One region of the Arthrobacter vasquezii genome, then DNA from elsewhere that is predicted to be linked to it. Evidence: riboswitches for the same ligand, from Rfam matches in the RefSeq annotation. Region 1 holds a riboswitch; the other holds the start of a gene.

Region 1 (7,416 bases):
GCGCCTCCGTTGAGTTTTTGTCGCCTAGTTGCTGTTTCACGACGCTCAGAACAGCAGATAGGCGACAAAAACTTCCCGGGGAACCGTTTTTGTACGCTTTGGCAAGCACCGAAGCGTACGGCACCATGAAGGCATGCCAACCGCCAAAACCAGCCAGCCGTCGTCGTTATCCCCGACCGCCCGCCGGAAGAGGATCAAAGCGGAAATCCTGATTGTCCTTGGTCTGTCCCTCGGCCAGGCCGGGGTTTACGCGGTGGTGGAGTTGATCGACAAGCTGACCCGTGCGCCGCTGGCTGCGCAGACCACCAGGCTCAATCCGGTTCTGGACAACCGGCAGTACTTCGATCTCACCTACCAGCTGCTGGGAATCTTCTTTGCGCTGGTTCCCGTGGTGCTTGTGCTGTTCCTGCTCACCCAGCCGGGGAAGTCGGCCTTCCGCCGGATTGGCTTCACCTTCAGCAAACCGAAGGTCGACTTCGGTCTGGGAGTGGGGCTGGCCGCGGTGATCGGGGTGGGAACGCTCGGGGTGTACGCCGCGGGCCGGGCACTGGGGCTTACCACTGCGATCATCCCGACGGCGCTCGACACCTACTGGTGGACGCTGCCTGTGCTGGTGCTCTCGGCGATCCGTCACGCGGTGCTCGAAGAGGTCATTGTGGTGGGCTACCTCTTTGAGCGGCTCCGGGAACTGGGCTGGTCAGTCCCGGTGATTATTGTGACTTCGGCGCTCCTGCGAGGGAGCTATCACCTGTACCAGGGGATCGGCCCGTTCATCGGGAACGTGATCATGGGGCTGATCTTCGGCTACGCCTACACGCGCACCAAGCGGGTGATGCCCCTGGTGATAGCGCATGCGCTGCTGGACATTGCAGGCTTTGTCGGCTTCGCGCTCTTCGGCCCGGCTATCGGCATCGGAAGCTAACCCCCGGCCACGCGGCCTGGGGAACCAGCGTCCGAAAGAACCAATTAGATCCGGACCGCACCCTTCGGGGTTTCGAACGCTACCGACATGATGCCGGGCGTGCCGTTGGGGGCGATCCACTCGACGTCGACGTCGTCCAACGGGTGGGTGACGGGCGTTCCGAGCCACTCTGTGACGCGCTCTGCCGACCCGGCGATGGTGAGCGCGCTGAGGCGCACGGACGCGGTGCGCGCCTGGGATGGGTGGAGGGACTCCGTGCCTTCATCCCAGCGGATCATGTAGGGGACCTGAGGGTCAGCGATGAGGCCCTTGATGCCGATCTGCTGCCAGGTCAGCTCCTGCCCGTCCGGGAATTTGCGGTTACCGGGGACGGCGCTGCGGCCAAGGCGGTCCTCGAACGGGGCGAGGTCATCAACGGCTACGCACCAGCCCATCCAGCCGCCGCCGGCCTCGGACCGTGCCCGCACCGCCTGGCCAAATGGAGCCTTGTCCGAGGCTGGGTGGTCAAGGACCTCGACTACCTCGAGGTACTGGCCGTTGACCAACGGAAAAATCATGTTGCGGGTGCCAAACCGCGGGTGGATTCCACCCTTCACGAATTCAACTCCGAGGGCGTCGGAAATCCGTTCCGCAGTAGCAGTCAGTCCGTCAGGTTCGCAGGCATAAGACACATGATCCAGGCGCATGGCCCCATTTTGGCACTTTGTGATGGAGGCCTCGACTAAGGGTTACCTAAGTCACACCGCGGGCGACGATGTTCCAAGCAAAACCCAAGGTCAGAGCCGGATAGTTGCTTCACACAGGGAGCCCGGTTCCGAGACCGCCGGAGTTTCCTGCCAGGGACGCCCACTGGGTGTCCCCCTTGAGTGGGGCCGACCGTTTTCCCATAGACGCCGAACGGCCCCACTCAAGCATCCTCTGCCGCACGCGCGCCTTTCACGGCTACTACGCCAGCCGGCTTCATTTCACGGCGAGTCACACAAGTTGCCCTCACCCGCGCTGGTCAGGTTTCCTAATACGAGGTAACGAGTGACAGTGCGGCAGGTTCCACCCGCCATCAGCCCCGGCTTGCTGTCCGGCAACCCTCCCTCGCGGCGGGGTGCCCCGGGTGAAGACCAGGCCCTGCATGCAGTGCAGGAGCAAGCGCGATTCAGTGAGGCGGCAGGGTTTTGACAGGCATCACCACAGCGGTTCCGCAGCCGGAAGCGGGGCTGGTTGACGGCGTCGTCGTGCAACGGTTCCGGATTGGCCCGTTGGCGCTGGAAACAGGCGGCCATTTGCCCGATGTCGTCCTCGCCTACGAGACCTGGGGCACGCTCAATGCCGATGCCTCCAATGCGGTGCTGATCGAGCACGCACTCACCGGCAGCTCACATGTAGCGCGGGGCGAGTCCTCCGAGGATGGCTGGTGGGACGGGTTGGTGGGTCCGGGCAGAACCATCGACACGAACCGCTACTTCGTGGTGTCCATCAATATGCTGGGCGGCTGTTACGGATCCACGGGGCCGGCGTCGCTTGATCCGGAGGGCAAGCCGTGGGGTTCGCGTTTCCCCTTCGTCACCATCCGCGATTCCGTGCGTGCCGAGGCACTGCTCGCAGACCTGCTGGGCATCTCCTCCTGGCACTCCGTGCTGGGTGGGTCAATGGGAGGCGCGAGGGCTCTTGAGTGGGCTGTCACCTATCCCGGGCGGGTGCAACGGTGCGCCGTCATCGCGTGCGGAGCAGCGAGCACCGCGGAGCAGATCGCCTTCGCGCAGGCCCAGGTGCAGGCCATTCGCCTCGACCCGCGGTTCACCGGCGGCGACTACTACGGAAGCGCCGGTCCCGAGGATGGGTTGGGCCTTGCCCGGCGCATCGCGCACATCACCTACCGTTCGGAGGCGGAACTCGTACACCGGTTCGGTCGGGCAGCGCAGGGTATGGAAGAGCCTTTTGGGTCGTCGGTGCCGGGCGGGCGCGGCCGCTACCAGGTGGAGAGCTACCTGGACCATCAGGCGGAAAAGCTGGTCCGGCGGTTTGACGCCAACAGCTACGTCATCCTCACTGAAGCGCTCATGAGCCACGACGTTGCCCGTGACCGGGGGAGCCTCAGCACTGCACTCGCAGCTGCCTCGGCAGAGTTCTTCGTCGCGGCGGTGGATTCGGATCGCCTCTACTGGCCTCGCCAGTCCGTTGAACTGGCGTCCGCATTGCCCGGGAACGTTGCCGTCCACACCATTGAATCTCCCATCGGCCACGATGCCTTCCTCACCGAGATTGCGCAGCTTGAGCCCGCGCTGGCAGCAGCGTTCTATAGCAACACCGACGACGGCGATGTCAAGGAGAGCGCCTCAGCGCTACGGTTGCGCGCGGGCTGAGTCGCAGCCTGCCGCAGCACGCAGCCGGCACAGTTCAACATGCCACTATGGAGCTATGACGAATTTTTCCTCGACTGACGGTTCTGCTGCGCCCTCCTCCGCCTCCTCCTCCGCCTCCGCCTCCGCCCCCGAGACCGGGCCCGGGACCGGCCCGGCCTCGACCGCACCGACTGTCGTCTGGTCGAAGCCCGAAGACGAGCGCTCCGGCTCGCCGCTGCTGGTGCTGCTGCACGGACACATGGCCAACGAAGAAGACCTCATGGGTATCCTCGACTTCCTGCCCGACGAGTTCACCGTGGCATCCGTACGTGCGCCCGTCGCCCTGGGAGCAGGTTTCACCTGGTTCCCGCTGATGCAGGACGCCGCCTATTCGGTCGACAAGGTCACCGCCGCCGTCCAGGACGTCATTGACTGGGTCGACTCCATCAAGCAGTCGCACTCGAGCGTCACCCTGCTCGGCTTCTCGATGGGCATGGCAGTGGCAAGCTCCATGCTGCGTGCCCGGCCCGCAGACTACGCGGCCGTCGTCGGGCTCTCAGGGTTTGTTGTGCCGACCGACGGCAGCACGTTCTTCAACGACAGCGCGCTTGTTGCGAAGCCAGTGCCGTTCTTCTGGGGCCGGGATCAGGAAGACCCGGTCATTCCCGCCGATCGAATCGAGTTCACCCACGGCTGGCTGAACCGCCACACCAAGCTCACCAAGGTGCTCTACGCGGGCATGTACCACAGCATCAACGCACAGGAACTGGGACATGTGCGGGAATTTCTGCAGATGGTGGTGCCCGGCGTCAGCCGGACACCACTGTCACGGTAACGCCGTTACGGTGGCGGGTTAGACTCCCGAATGTGAAGAAAGAAACGCTCTGGGACGCAGGAAAACGCGCGGACCCCAACAGGTCAGCCGCCTACATCCAGCGTTTTGAACAGCTGATATCCGAGGGTGCGGACTTACACGGGGAAGCCCGGTGCGTCGACGCAATGGCTCCCCGAAATGCGCGTATTCTCGACGCCGGCTGCGGGCAAGGCCGGGTTGGCGGGGAACTGGCGCTGCGTGGCCATTCCGTGGTGGGAGTTGACGCGGACGCCCAGTTGGTCGAAGCGGCGAGGGCAGCCCACCCAGGGCCTGTGTGGCTGGTGGGAGACTTGACAGAGCTGGATCTGCCGGCCCGCGGAGTGGCTAAGTCCTTTGACGTGATTGTCTGCGCAGGAAACGTCCTCGCCTTCCTTGCTCCGGGCACGGCGCCACAGGTTCTTGCACGCCTGCATCGCCACCTGGCGCGCGGTGGACGCCTGATCGTCGGGTTCGGCGCCGGGCGCGGCTACACCTTCGACCGGTTTTTCACTGACGTCGCCGGCGCCGGCTTCTCCGTCTCCTTGCGCCTGGCCACGTGGGATCTTCAGGCCTGGACGCCAACATCGGACTTTCTCGTTGCGGTGTGCGAAGCCGAAGCCCGCGATGCCTGCGTTATCCCTGCACCACTGTCACGGTAACGCCGTTCACCGTCACGGAATCACCGGGATGAATCTGGCGTCCCCGGCGATCCTCGATCTCACCGTTGACTTTCACCAGGCCGTTCTCGATGAGTTCCTTGGCCTCCACCCCATCCTCGGCAAGATTGGCCAGCTTGACCAACTGGCCCAGCCGGATCATCGAGTCACGGATAGGCACTTCAGTGGCGGCGCTGGTCTCATCGTTTATGCTCATGGTTACATTCTGCCCGCCGGAAGTGACCGGCCGGAACAGGTCAGTGCCCTAGGGTTTAACGGGTGTCTCGAGCCCCCCACCTTCCCGCCGTCATCGGCCTCCCGCTGGCAATATCCTCCGGCGTAGCCATTCCGCTTCAAAGCAGGATCAACGGAGCACTGGGGCAAACGCTCGACGACGGACTTGCAGCCGCGCTCATCAGTTTCGGTACCGGATTGGTGCTGATGATCCTGATCTCGTTGCTGCTTCCGCGCGGACGGGCGGGCCTCGGCCAGCTGATCCCTGCCGTGCGGCAGCGGCGGTTTCCCCGCATCTACCTGGCCGCAGGGACCATCGGTGCGTTGTTTGTTTTCTCGCAGGCGCTCACCATCTCGGTCCTTGGAGTCGCGCTCTTTACGGTCGCCGCGGTCATGGGCCAGACGCTGAGCGGACTCGCCGTGGACAGGCTCGGGATCGGACCCGGCGGGCGGCGCATAATCACCATCATGCGGGTAATCGGCGTGACGCTGACGGTCGCGGCAGTTATCTGGGCAGTCTCACCCCGCCTCGGCGGAACAGGTACGACGGCGGCACTCATCCTTCCGCTCCTGCTTCCCATCGCAGCCGGCATCCTGGTGAGCTTCCAACAAGCCATGAACGGAACCGCCGCCGTGCAGTACGGCACACCCATTACCGCCACCCTGATGAACTTCATTGCCGGATCGGTCGTGCTCCTCGCCGCCTGGCTAGTGAAACTGGTGCTCACCGGCCCTCCTGAACCGCTGCCGGAAGAGTGGTGGTATTACCTGGGCGGGCCGATGGGATGCATCTTCATCGGTATCGGCGCCCTCCTGGTGCGATCCCTGGGTGTGCTGCTCACCGGCCTCGGAATGATCGCAGGCCAGCTGCTGGGTTCGCTGGCACTGGACCTTGTGCTCCCCACACCGGGGACCGTCGTCGTCTTCGCCACCGTGGCGGGACCGATCCTCGCGCTGGGGGCCATCATCCTGACCACGCTGCCCTGGAACCGGCGCCTGCTGCGACACTGATCCAGGAAAAGATCGCAGGCAACGAGAAGGCGGGTCGGGACCACCCGAAAGAAGTGGTCCCGACCCGCCTTTGGCTAGCCCGGGATACTACCGGTCGGCCAGTTCGGAATCGTGGTCATGCTCCGGGTGGAGCCCGCCGCCGCTTTCGGTGCCGCCGCCCAGCGGGTTGCCTTCGAAGCCGCCCTTTTGCTTGAAGTTACCCTTCACGTTGTCTCCAACGCCGTTCACCGCTGTCGTGTTCATGGCGTAGGTGAGGGTCAGATGAGCAATCGCATCGCTCATCTGGTCCAGTGACTCAACGCTGACGTTGCTCAGGTCATCACATTCTGCGTGGTAGCAGGCATCGTAGGGTTCGCCGGCAACGCCACCGAACAGTTCTGCCTGCTCCTCGGTCTTGATGCCCTCTGCACCGGTGAACAGTCCGCCTGCGGGAATGCCCTCTGCAATGAATGGTCCGTAATCACTACGTCCGCTGAACGCTGTTTCACCTGAGGCCAGTCCCTCAGCTGCGAAGTAGTCGTGGAAATCCTGCTCGATCTGACCGGATCCCGCAGGACCCTCAGCAGCGCCGGGACCGACAGGGAAGGCCGAGTTGTCACCGTCGTACACGAAGCGGCCAAAGTTGGCGGAGCCGATCATGTCGAAGTTCAGGTACAGCCCAACCCTGTCCAGCTCTCCCGTCTCCGCGAGGTCTGCGACATAGTGCTCAGCGCCGAGGAGTCCCTGTTCTTCTGCACCCCACCAGGCAAAGCGGACCTTGTTTGCAGTCTTGACCTTCTGCATCGATTCCGCGACCGCAAGGATTGCGGCGCTACCCGTGCCGTTGTCATTGATGCCGGCACCGGCCACCACGCTGTCGAGGTGAGCGCCGACCATCACCACATTGTCGGCGTCGCCGGTTGCGGTTTCCGCAAGCACGTTGTAAGTCGCGCGGTTCTCGGAGACGGTGTCCACCGTCACTGTGCCCGTGACGTTCTCGCCGATCAGGCTTACGCCCACGTCGAAGCTTGCTCCCAGGACCGGAATATCGATTCCCGGCGCCCCGAGGGTGCCGTTGATCGGACCGGTGCTGCCTTCCGATCCGGCATTAAAAATGACGACGGCGGTGGCCCCGGCTGCTTCTGCGTTGCTGGCCTTCTGCGCGAACGAACAACTGCCACGCTGTATCAGCGCAATTGATCCGGCTGCGAATCCATCGAAGTCGGTGGCTTCACACCCGCTGGTGTTGGCGCCGGCGGTACCGGTGGTGTCGACGGCGGTGATAGCGCCCACCGCTTCTCCTGCCCCGGAATAGGTCATGGTCGCGAAGGATTCCGCTGCGTAAACCTGTGATTCCGGGCTGATCTGGGTGAGGACCGAAGGGCTCAGCTGCTGGAAGTACGGGAACATGAATTCCTGCACAAC
Region 2 (7,416 bases), on a different contig from region 1:
CTGAGCCTGGGCCTGCCGCCAGCCCGGGCGATCGAGCAGCAGGTAATTGCCCTCCGTGAGAATGGTGCGCACGGACGGATACACAGGGATCACGCCGGCAATGGGCTGCTCGATGGTGCGCTCGAAACCTGGGGCATACACTACAGAATCCCGCCGTCCACGAAGCCGCTTCAACAGAGCAGCATAGCCATGCTCGTCGAACGTCTCGGGTGCGCCCTTGCGTTCCAGAAGACCCAGGCGCGCCAGCTCCTGATCGGACAGATGGAACCCGTCCAAAGGAACATGGGCGAAGCGCTGCTGATCCGGGTCGGGTTTGTTCTGGTTCAGTGAAGCCATCAACTGCTCCGCGAGGGTAGTCTTCCCGACTCCAGGAGCGCCGACAATCCCAATAACGACAACGCCGGCCTCGCGCGCCGATATGCGCTCTATTCGATCAACAAGTTCCGACAGCGTCACCGTGCCATCCTGACATGTGACCCGGGTCGAGAACGTTGTTCATGGGCAGAATGGGTCCCATGACAACGGCACTCATCCTCAGCGGCACCGGCCGGTACGCGGACCCCTGGCACCCGTTCGCGGAAACTTCCGCGGCCATCGCGGACCTGCTCCGCGGTCACGGACTCACCGTAGAAACAGCCGACGACGTCGACGCCACCCTCGGTAGCTTTCGTGACTCTGCTGCCTGGCCGGATCTGCTGGTGGTGAATGTCGGCCTCCCGCGGGACGGCGGCACTTCCCCCGGTACAGATGCCGCCCGTGATGGCTTGGACGCCTGGGAAGCCGGCGGCTGTCCGCTGCTCGCCCTGCACTCGAGCGCCACGAGTTTTGTCGATTCCGAGTCCTGGGAAGCGGCGCTCGGCGGACGCTGGGTACGCGACGTGTCCATGCACCCGGAGTACGGCGCTGCAAACATACTGCTCGAGGGTTCCTTCCCCGTTGGGATACCTGATTTCACTCTCGACGACGAACGCTACAGCTGGCTGCGCACCTCACCGGACGTCATCGTTCACGCCCGCCACGAACACGAGGGGCACTTGCACCCTTTGATGTGGTCCCTGGAGCGACCTGTCGGGACTGGATCCGCACGAAGCTTCTATGACGCACTCGGCCACGACGCGGCGTCGTACTCCTCACCGGAACACCGCGAACTGATGAAGCGCGCGGTGGACTGGCTGCTTGGCTAGGTCTCTTGTCGCAGGGTCAGGATCTCCGCGCCATCGTCGGTGATCGCGATGGTGTGCTCACTGTGCGCGGTCCGGCAGCCCGTAGCGCTGCGGAGTGTCCACCCGTCGGCGTCGACTGCCAGTTCAGCGGTATCCGCCATGACCCATGGCTCCAGCGCCAGCAAAAGCCCCGGGCGCAGCACGTATCCCCTGCCGGGCCGTCCGGTGTTTGCCACGTGGGGACCCTGGTGCATTGTCGACCCGACGCCGTGACCGCCGAATTCCGTGTTGATCGGATATCCCGCGGCGCTGAGGACTGAACCAATGGCAGCGGAGATGTCGCCGATGCGCGCGCCTGGTCTGGCGGCGGCAATCCCGGCAGTCAATGCACGTTCGGTGGCATCAATCATCGCGACGCTCTCCGCCGGCTTTGACTCGCCAACGATGAAGCTGATGGCGGAGTCTGCGACGATTCCGCGCTGGGAGACGGCGAGGTCCAGGGAGAGCAGGTCGCCGTCGGCAAGCGAGTAGTCATGCGGCAGACCGTGGAGCACAGCATCGTTGACGGACGTGCAGATATAGGCGCCGAACGGGCCGCGCCCAAACGGCGGCTCGTAGTCGACGTAGCAGGACACCCCGCCTGCCTCAGCGATCATCTCTTTGGTCCATTGGTTGATCTCCAGCAGGTTTGTCCCGACCGTGCTGCGGCTCTTCACCGTCTGCAGAATGTTGGCGACCAGCGCACCCGCTTCCTTTGCCCTGGCCAACTCGCTCGCGTTCAGAATTTCAATCATGTAGATGACCCTCTCACGCTGCCGATGTCCGGCTGAAGCGTTCCTTTGTTACGACACATATTGCGCCGGACCCTTGCAAAAGCGTTTAGTGGAATTCCACCATCCCGAGCGGCCGAGAGACCTGGATCGTTGACGCCGCAGCAACCCTTACCTGCTTGCAGGAGAACGGGTGCTACTGCCAGGAGCGATGGAGTTATACATGAGCACCGTTCTTCGAGCGCACCGTACCCAGGCCATTTCCACTGATGGCAACCAGACACTGCCGCTGACTTTCTCTTCGTTGACCCGAAGTTTCGGGAGCGGAAGCGAGCAGCACGTGGTGCTTCGCGACGTGACCCTGGACGTTGAAGCAGGCGAGGTTCTCGCCATTGTGGGCGCCAGCGGTTGCGGGAAATCAACCCTCCTGCGAGCCGCGGCAGGACTGGACGCTCCCACCAGCGGTGCGGTACTCATCGACAGCACAGCAGTGGACGGGATCGATCCCCGCTGCGCCGTCGCGTTCCAGGAACCCCGACTCCTCCCCTGGCTCTCGCTGCGCGAGAACATTGCTATCGGCCTGCCCAGGGAAACCAGTTCCGCCGCGGGCAAGGCGAAGGTGGAGGAGCTTTTGGGCCTCGTGGAACTCGACGGGTTCGCCGGCCACCGGCCCCGCGAAGTGTCCGGAGGCATGGCACAGCGGGCATCGCTGGCACGTGCACTGGCACGCAACCCGGGCGTCCTGCTCCTCGACGAACCCTTCGGCGCACTCGATGCCCTGACGCGGCTGAAGATGCAGGACCTCCTGCTGCGTATCCACCAAACCACCCCGACCACGGTCCTGCTGGTCACCCATGATGTTGACGAAGCGCTGCAGCTCGCCGACCGGGTGATCGTTCTCGCGAAGGAGCCTGACGTCCAGGGTGCAACCATCAGCCGCGTGCTGGAGGTTCCGGGCGACCGTCCGCGCGACCGCGGCTCAGCCGAACTTGCCGCGCTACGCAGTTCGCTGCTGAGCAGCCTCGGCGTCGACAGCCACCAGCACTAACCGCGCGCCTGCGGCCAGTTCGCAGCGCCGTATCCCAGCGCGTGCGGCGCCCACCGTGCCGCCATGTTGCGCCGACACCCCCAAGAACAAGCCCCCTACACCCGTCCCACGCACTCTCCGAAAAGGATCACCATGAAGAGCACCGCACGTTTTCAGTTCGCCGCCACCGCCGCAATCGCCGCCCTCGCCCTTAGCGGCTGCGTTGCCGGGGAAAACGCCGACGGCTCAGTCGGCGAAGCCGCAGCCGCGACCGGCGGAGAACTCACGGTGGACTTCGCCACCTACAACCCGCTGAGCCTCATCATCAAGGACCAGGGCTGGCTCGAGGCCGAGTTGGAAGATGAGGGCGTAACGGTCAAATGGGTCCAGTCCGCCGGATCGAACAAGGCCAACGAACTGCTCCGCTCCGGCGAAGCTGACGTCGCCTCAACGGCCGGTTCGGCAGCGCTGATGGCCCGCGCCAACGGCTCCCCCATCAAGACCATCGACATCTACTCACAGCCCGAATGGTCCGCACTGGTCACAACGGCGGATACGGGTATCGAATCCGCGGAGGATCTCCGCGGCAAGTCCATCGCCGCCACCAAGGGCACCGACCCCTACTTCTTCCTGCTCCAGTCATTGGCAGAGCACAACGTTGACCCGAGCGAAGTGACCATCCAGAACATCCAGCACGCCGATGGCTGGGCCGCCCTCAACACCGGCTCGGTGGACGCCTGGTCCGGCCTCGATCCCATCATGGCCGCAGCCGAAGAAGACGGCGCCGAGCTGTTCTACCGCAACGTGGACTTCAACACCTACGGCTTCCTCAATGCCACCGAGTCCTTCCTGGAGGAAAGCCCTGAGCTCGCCCAGGCCGTGGTCAACGCCTATGAGAAGGCACGCCAGTGGGCTCAGGAGAACCCGGAGGAAACCGCAGCGATCCTCGCCGAGGTTGCGGGCATTGAAGAATCCGTGGCCACCAAGGTCATCACCGAACGGTCCAACCTCGACGTCAACGGCACCCCCGGTCAGGCCCAGCTGGACGTGCTCGAGGTAGTCGGCCCGATGTTCGTCGAATCCGGTGACGTCGCAAGCCAGGAAAACATCGACGAAGCCCTCTCCACCCTTCTTGATGACACCTACGCAACCAACGCCGATCCGTCCGCTATTGGAGAGTAATGAGCAACCCCTACCTCACCGGTAACAGCGTGCCCGGCGGCGTCGGCACCGGCCCCGCCTCGGTCGTCTCCTCCAAGGGGACAAGCTCCCCGCACACAACAAATCAGAACGACGACGACGGCAGGCAGGGCAATGCCCTCACCCGCCGCAAGCCGCGCGGCAAGGCAGTCGCCAAGCTCGGACTGGGACTGATTGTTCCGCTGGCGCTGTTGGCGGCCTGGCAACTGGCCGCCGTCGTCGGTTTGATCAGTCCGGTCACCTTGCCGGCGCCAACCGCTGTCTTTGACGCCGCCGTCGATCTGATCCAGCGCGGGGAACTTCGCATCCACATTGCTATTTCGACCCAACGCGTGGTCATCGGCTTCCTGATCGGTGCCATCGCCGGTCTCGTGGTCGGAGCGTTTGTCGGTCTGTCCCGGTGGGTGGACACCCTGTTCTCGCCGACCATCGGTGCCATCCGCGCCGTGCCGTCACTGGCGTGGGTTCCCCTGCTGATGCTCTGGGTGGGAATCGGTGAGGATTCGAAAGTCATCCTTATCTCCATCGGCGCCTTTTTCCCCGTTTTCACCACCGTTGCCATGGCCCTGCAGCACGTGGACAAGAACCTGGTCGAGGCCGGAAGGGCCTTCGGGCTGAACGGGCTGAGGCTGTTCACCACGGTGCAGCTGCCCGCCGTGGTCCCCTCGGTGATCTCGGGGCTGCGGCTGGCGCTCGCGCAGGCGTGGTTGTTCCTCGTCGCGGCTGAGCTCCTGGCGTCCTCGATGGGCCTCGGCTTCCTGCTGACCGATTCTCAGAACAATGGACGGGTGGACCGACTGCTCCTGGCAATAGTGCTGCTGGCAATCCTCGGCAAGCTCACGGACGCGATCCTGGGTGTCTTCGAGAAGTGGGCTATCCGCAAATGGGCGTAACTGCCGTAGATTCCCTTGTTCACGGGGGCTTCACCAACGAGGAAGAGCGGATCGCCTTCTGGGAGGAACAGGCGCGGCGGCTGCACTGGTCCTCCGACTGGCATACGGCCCACACATTCGATCCGGCACGGCAGGGACCGGACGGCGAGCTGTCGGTGCCGCGCATTGAGTGGTTCGCCGGCGGCACCCTGAATGCCGCCTACAACTGCGTGGACCGGCACGTCGCTGCAGGCCTGGGCGACAAGCCTGCCCTGTTCTTCGAGGGCGAGTCGGGAGACCGCCGCACGGTCACCTACTCCGAGCTTCAGGACGAGGTGTGCCGGGCGGCCAACGCCCTGACTGCCCTGGGGATCGGCAAGGGCGACCGCGTGGTCATCTACCTTCCCGTGCTGGTGGAGACCGTCGTCGTGACCCTGGCGTGCGCGCGTATCGGCGCCGTTCACTCGCTCGTCTTCGGTGGCTTTTCCGCCGAGGCGCTGCGCTTCCGGGTCGAGGACACCGGCGCCAAACTGCTGGTGACCACCGATGGGCAGTACCGACGCGGCACCGCGGTGCCGGTGAAGGACAACGCCGATGCCGCCGTCGTCGGGAAGAACGCCATTGAACACGTGCTGGTGATCCGGCGGACGGGCAGCAATGTCGCGTGGACCGAAGGCCGCGACGTGTGGTGGCACGACGTTGTTGGCACCGCCTCCCCCGTACACGAGCCGCAGGCGTTCGACGCCGAGACGCCGCTGTTCATCATGTACACCTCCGGCACCACCGGCAAGCCGAAGGGCCTGGTGCACACCACCGGCGGTTACCTGACGCAGGCGTCGTGGAGTTACGAGTTTCTCTTCAGTGACCCGGATCCCGCGTGCCGCGTGAACGACGTCCACTGGTGCACCGCCGACCTCGCGTGGGTCACGGCACACACCTACGAGATCTACGGTCCACTCTCCAACGGTGCCACTCAGGTGATCTTCGAGGGCACACCGAACACCCCGCATCCCGGGCGGCACTTCGAGATCATCGAACGCTACGGCGTCACCAGCTATTACACGGCGCCCACGCTGATCCGTTCGCTGATGGGCTGGTTTCCCGACGGCGTTCCGTCCTCCTATGACCGCTCTTCCGTCAAAGTCCTGGGCACGGTCGGCGAGGCAACCAATCCCGAGGCGTGGCGCTGGTTCCGGGAGAAAATCGGCTCCGGTACCGCTCCCGTTGTGGACACGTGGTGGCAGTCGGAAACCGGCGCGACAGTGCTCAGTCCCCGCCCCACTGATGATTCCTTCAAACCCGGCTGCGCCTCACGCGCCCTGCCCGGTGTGAGCACGCGCATCGTGAACGACGACGGCGAGCCAGTCAGTCCCGGAGAGCAGGGGCTGATCGTGGTGGACCGGCATGGCCCGGCGATGGCCCGCACAGTGTGGGGAAATCCGCAGCGTTATCTCGATTCCTACTGGCGGAAGTTCGCTGCGCAGGGCTGGTTCCTTGCCGGTGACGGCGCCAAATACGACGACGACGGCGACACCTGGATCCTCGGGCGCGTTGACGACGTCATCAATGTGTCCGGGCACCGGCTCTCGACAATCGAGATCGAATCAGCGCTGGTGTCCCATCCCCTTGTAGTTGAGGCGGGCGTTTGCCCGGTGGTTGATGCGGTGACGGGGCATGCGATCGCCGCCTTCGTCGTCGTGCATGGCGAGGCAGGTAATCCAGCGTTTGAACAGGACCTGCGCAACCATGTCGCGAAGGCCATCGGTCCGATTGCCAAGCCGCGCGCCGTCGTCGTCGTGGAGGATGTGCCGAAGACGCGTTCCGGGAAGATCATGCGGCGACTGCTGACCCAGCTGTACGAGGGAACGCCGCTCGGCGACACCACCTCGCTGCAGAACGAGGGCTGCGTGCCGCGGATCGCGAAAGTCCTCGCCCTGAAGAACCTACCGGGGAAGGCACCGGAAGTTTCGGGCACGTATGGTGGATTCGAACGCCCAGAAGTCACCGCAGGTGCACAAAAGTTGGATCAATTTGGAGGAAACATTGGGCACTGACCGCACCTTCGGCTTCCGCACCCGTGCGTTGCACGCCGGCGGAACCCCGGACGCCACACACGGCGCACGAGCCGTACCGATCTACCAGACCACGTCGTTCGTCTTCAAGGACACCAATGACGCCGCCAACCTTTTCGCGCTGCAGAAGTACGGCAACATCTACTCGCGCATCGGCAATCCCACCGTTGCAGCCTTCGAGGAGCGCATCGCCTCGCTTGAGGGCGGCATCGGTGCCGTAGCGACGGCATCAGGCATGAGCGCAGAGTTCATCACCTTCGCTGCACTGTGCCAGGCCGGCGATCACATCGTTGCAGCAGCCCAGCTCTACGG

What was found. A riboswitch is a leader RNA that binds a small molecule or an ion and turns the genes downstream of it on or off. The one in region 1 is predicted to bind S-adenosylmethionine.
Region 2: it holds a riboswitch for S-adenosylmethionine, as region 1 does, so the genes downstream of both, P4U43_RS11295 (ABC transporter ATP-binding protein) here and metX (homoserine O-acetyltransferase MetX) in region 1, are expected to answer to the same signal.

What each region holds. Positions count from the first base shown of each region.
Region 1 is NZ_JAROKN010000065.1:1,426-8,841, forward strand. Features, by position in the region: gene hutI (imidazolonepropionase) at 1-13, shown strand, start outside; gene P4U43_RS15615 (CPBP family intramembrane glutamic endopeptidase) at 134-922, shown strand; gene P4U43_RS15620 (VOC family protein) at 967-1,608, opposite strand; SAM riboswitch class IV at 1,944-2,074, shown strand; gene metX (homoserine O-acetyltransferase MetX) at 2,092-3,279, shown strand; gene P4U43_RS15630 (alpha/beta hydrolase) at 3,335-4,093, shown strand; gene P4U43_RS15635 (class I SAM-dependent methyltransferase) at 4,126-4,770, shown strand; gene P4U43_RS15640 (RNA-binding S4 domain-containing protein) at 4,745-4,984, opposite strand; gene P4U43_RS15645 (DMT family transporter) at 5,047-6,012, shown strand; gene P4U43_RS15650 (M28 family peptidase) at 6,100-7,416, opposite strand, start outside.
Region 2 is NZ_JAROKN010000029.1:24,021-31,436, forward strand. Features, by position in the region: gene P4U43_RS11280 (nucleoside/nucleotide kinase family protein) at 1-456, opposite strand, end outside; gene P4U43_RS11285 (ThuA domain-containing protein) at 516-1,184, shown strand; gene map (type I methionyl aminopeptidase) at 1,181-1,957, opposite strand; SAM riboswitch class I at 2,054-2,151, shown strand; gene P4U43_RS11295 (ABC transporter ATP-binding protein) at 2,157-2,981, shown strand; gene P4U43_RS11300 (aliphatic sulfonate ABC transporter substrate-binding protein) at 3,114-4,142, shown strand; gene P4U43_RS11305 (ABC transporter permease) at 4,142-5,053, shown strand; gene acs (acetate--CoA ligase) at 5,044-7,086, shown strand; gene P4U43_RS11315 (O-acetylhomoserine aminocarboxypropyltransferase/cysteine synthase family protein) at 7,076-7,416, shown strand, end outside.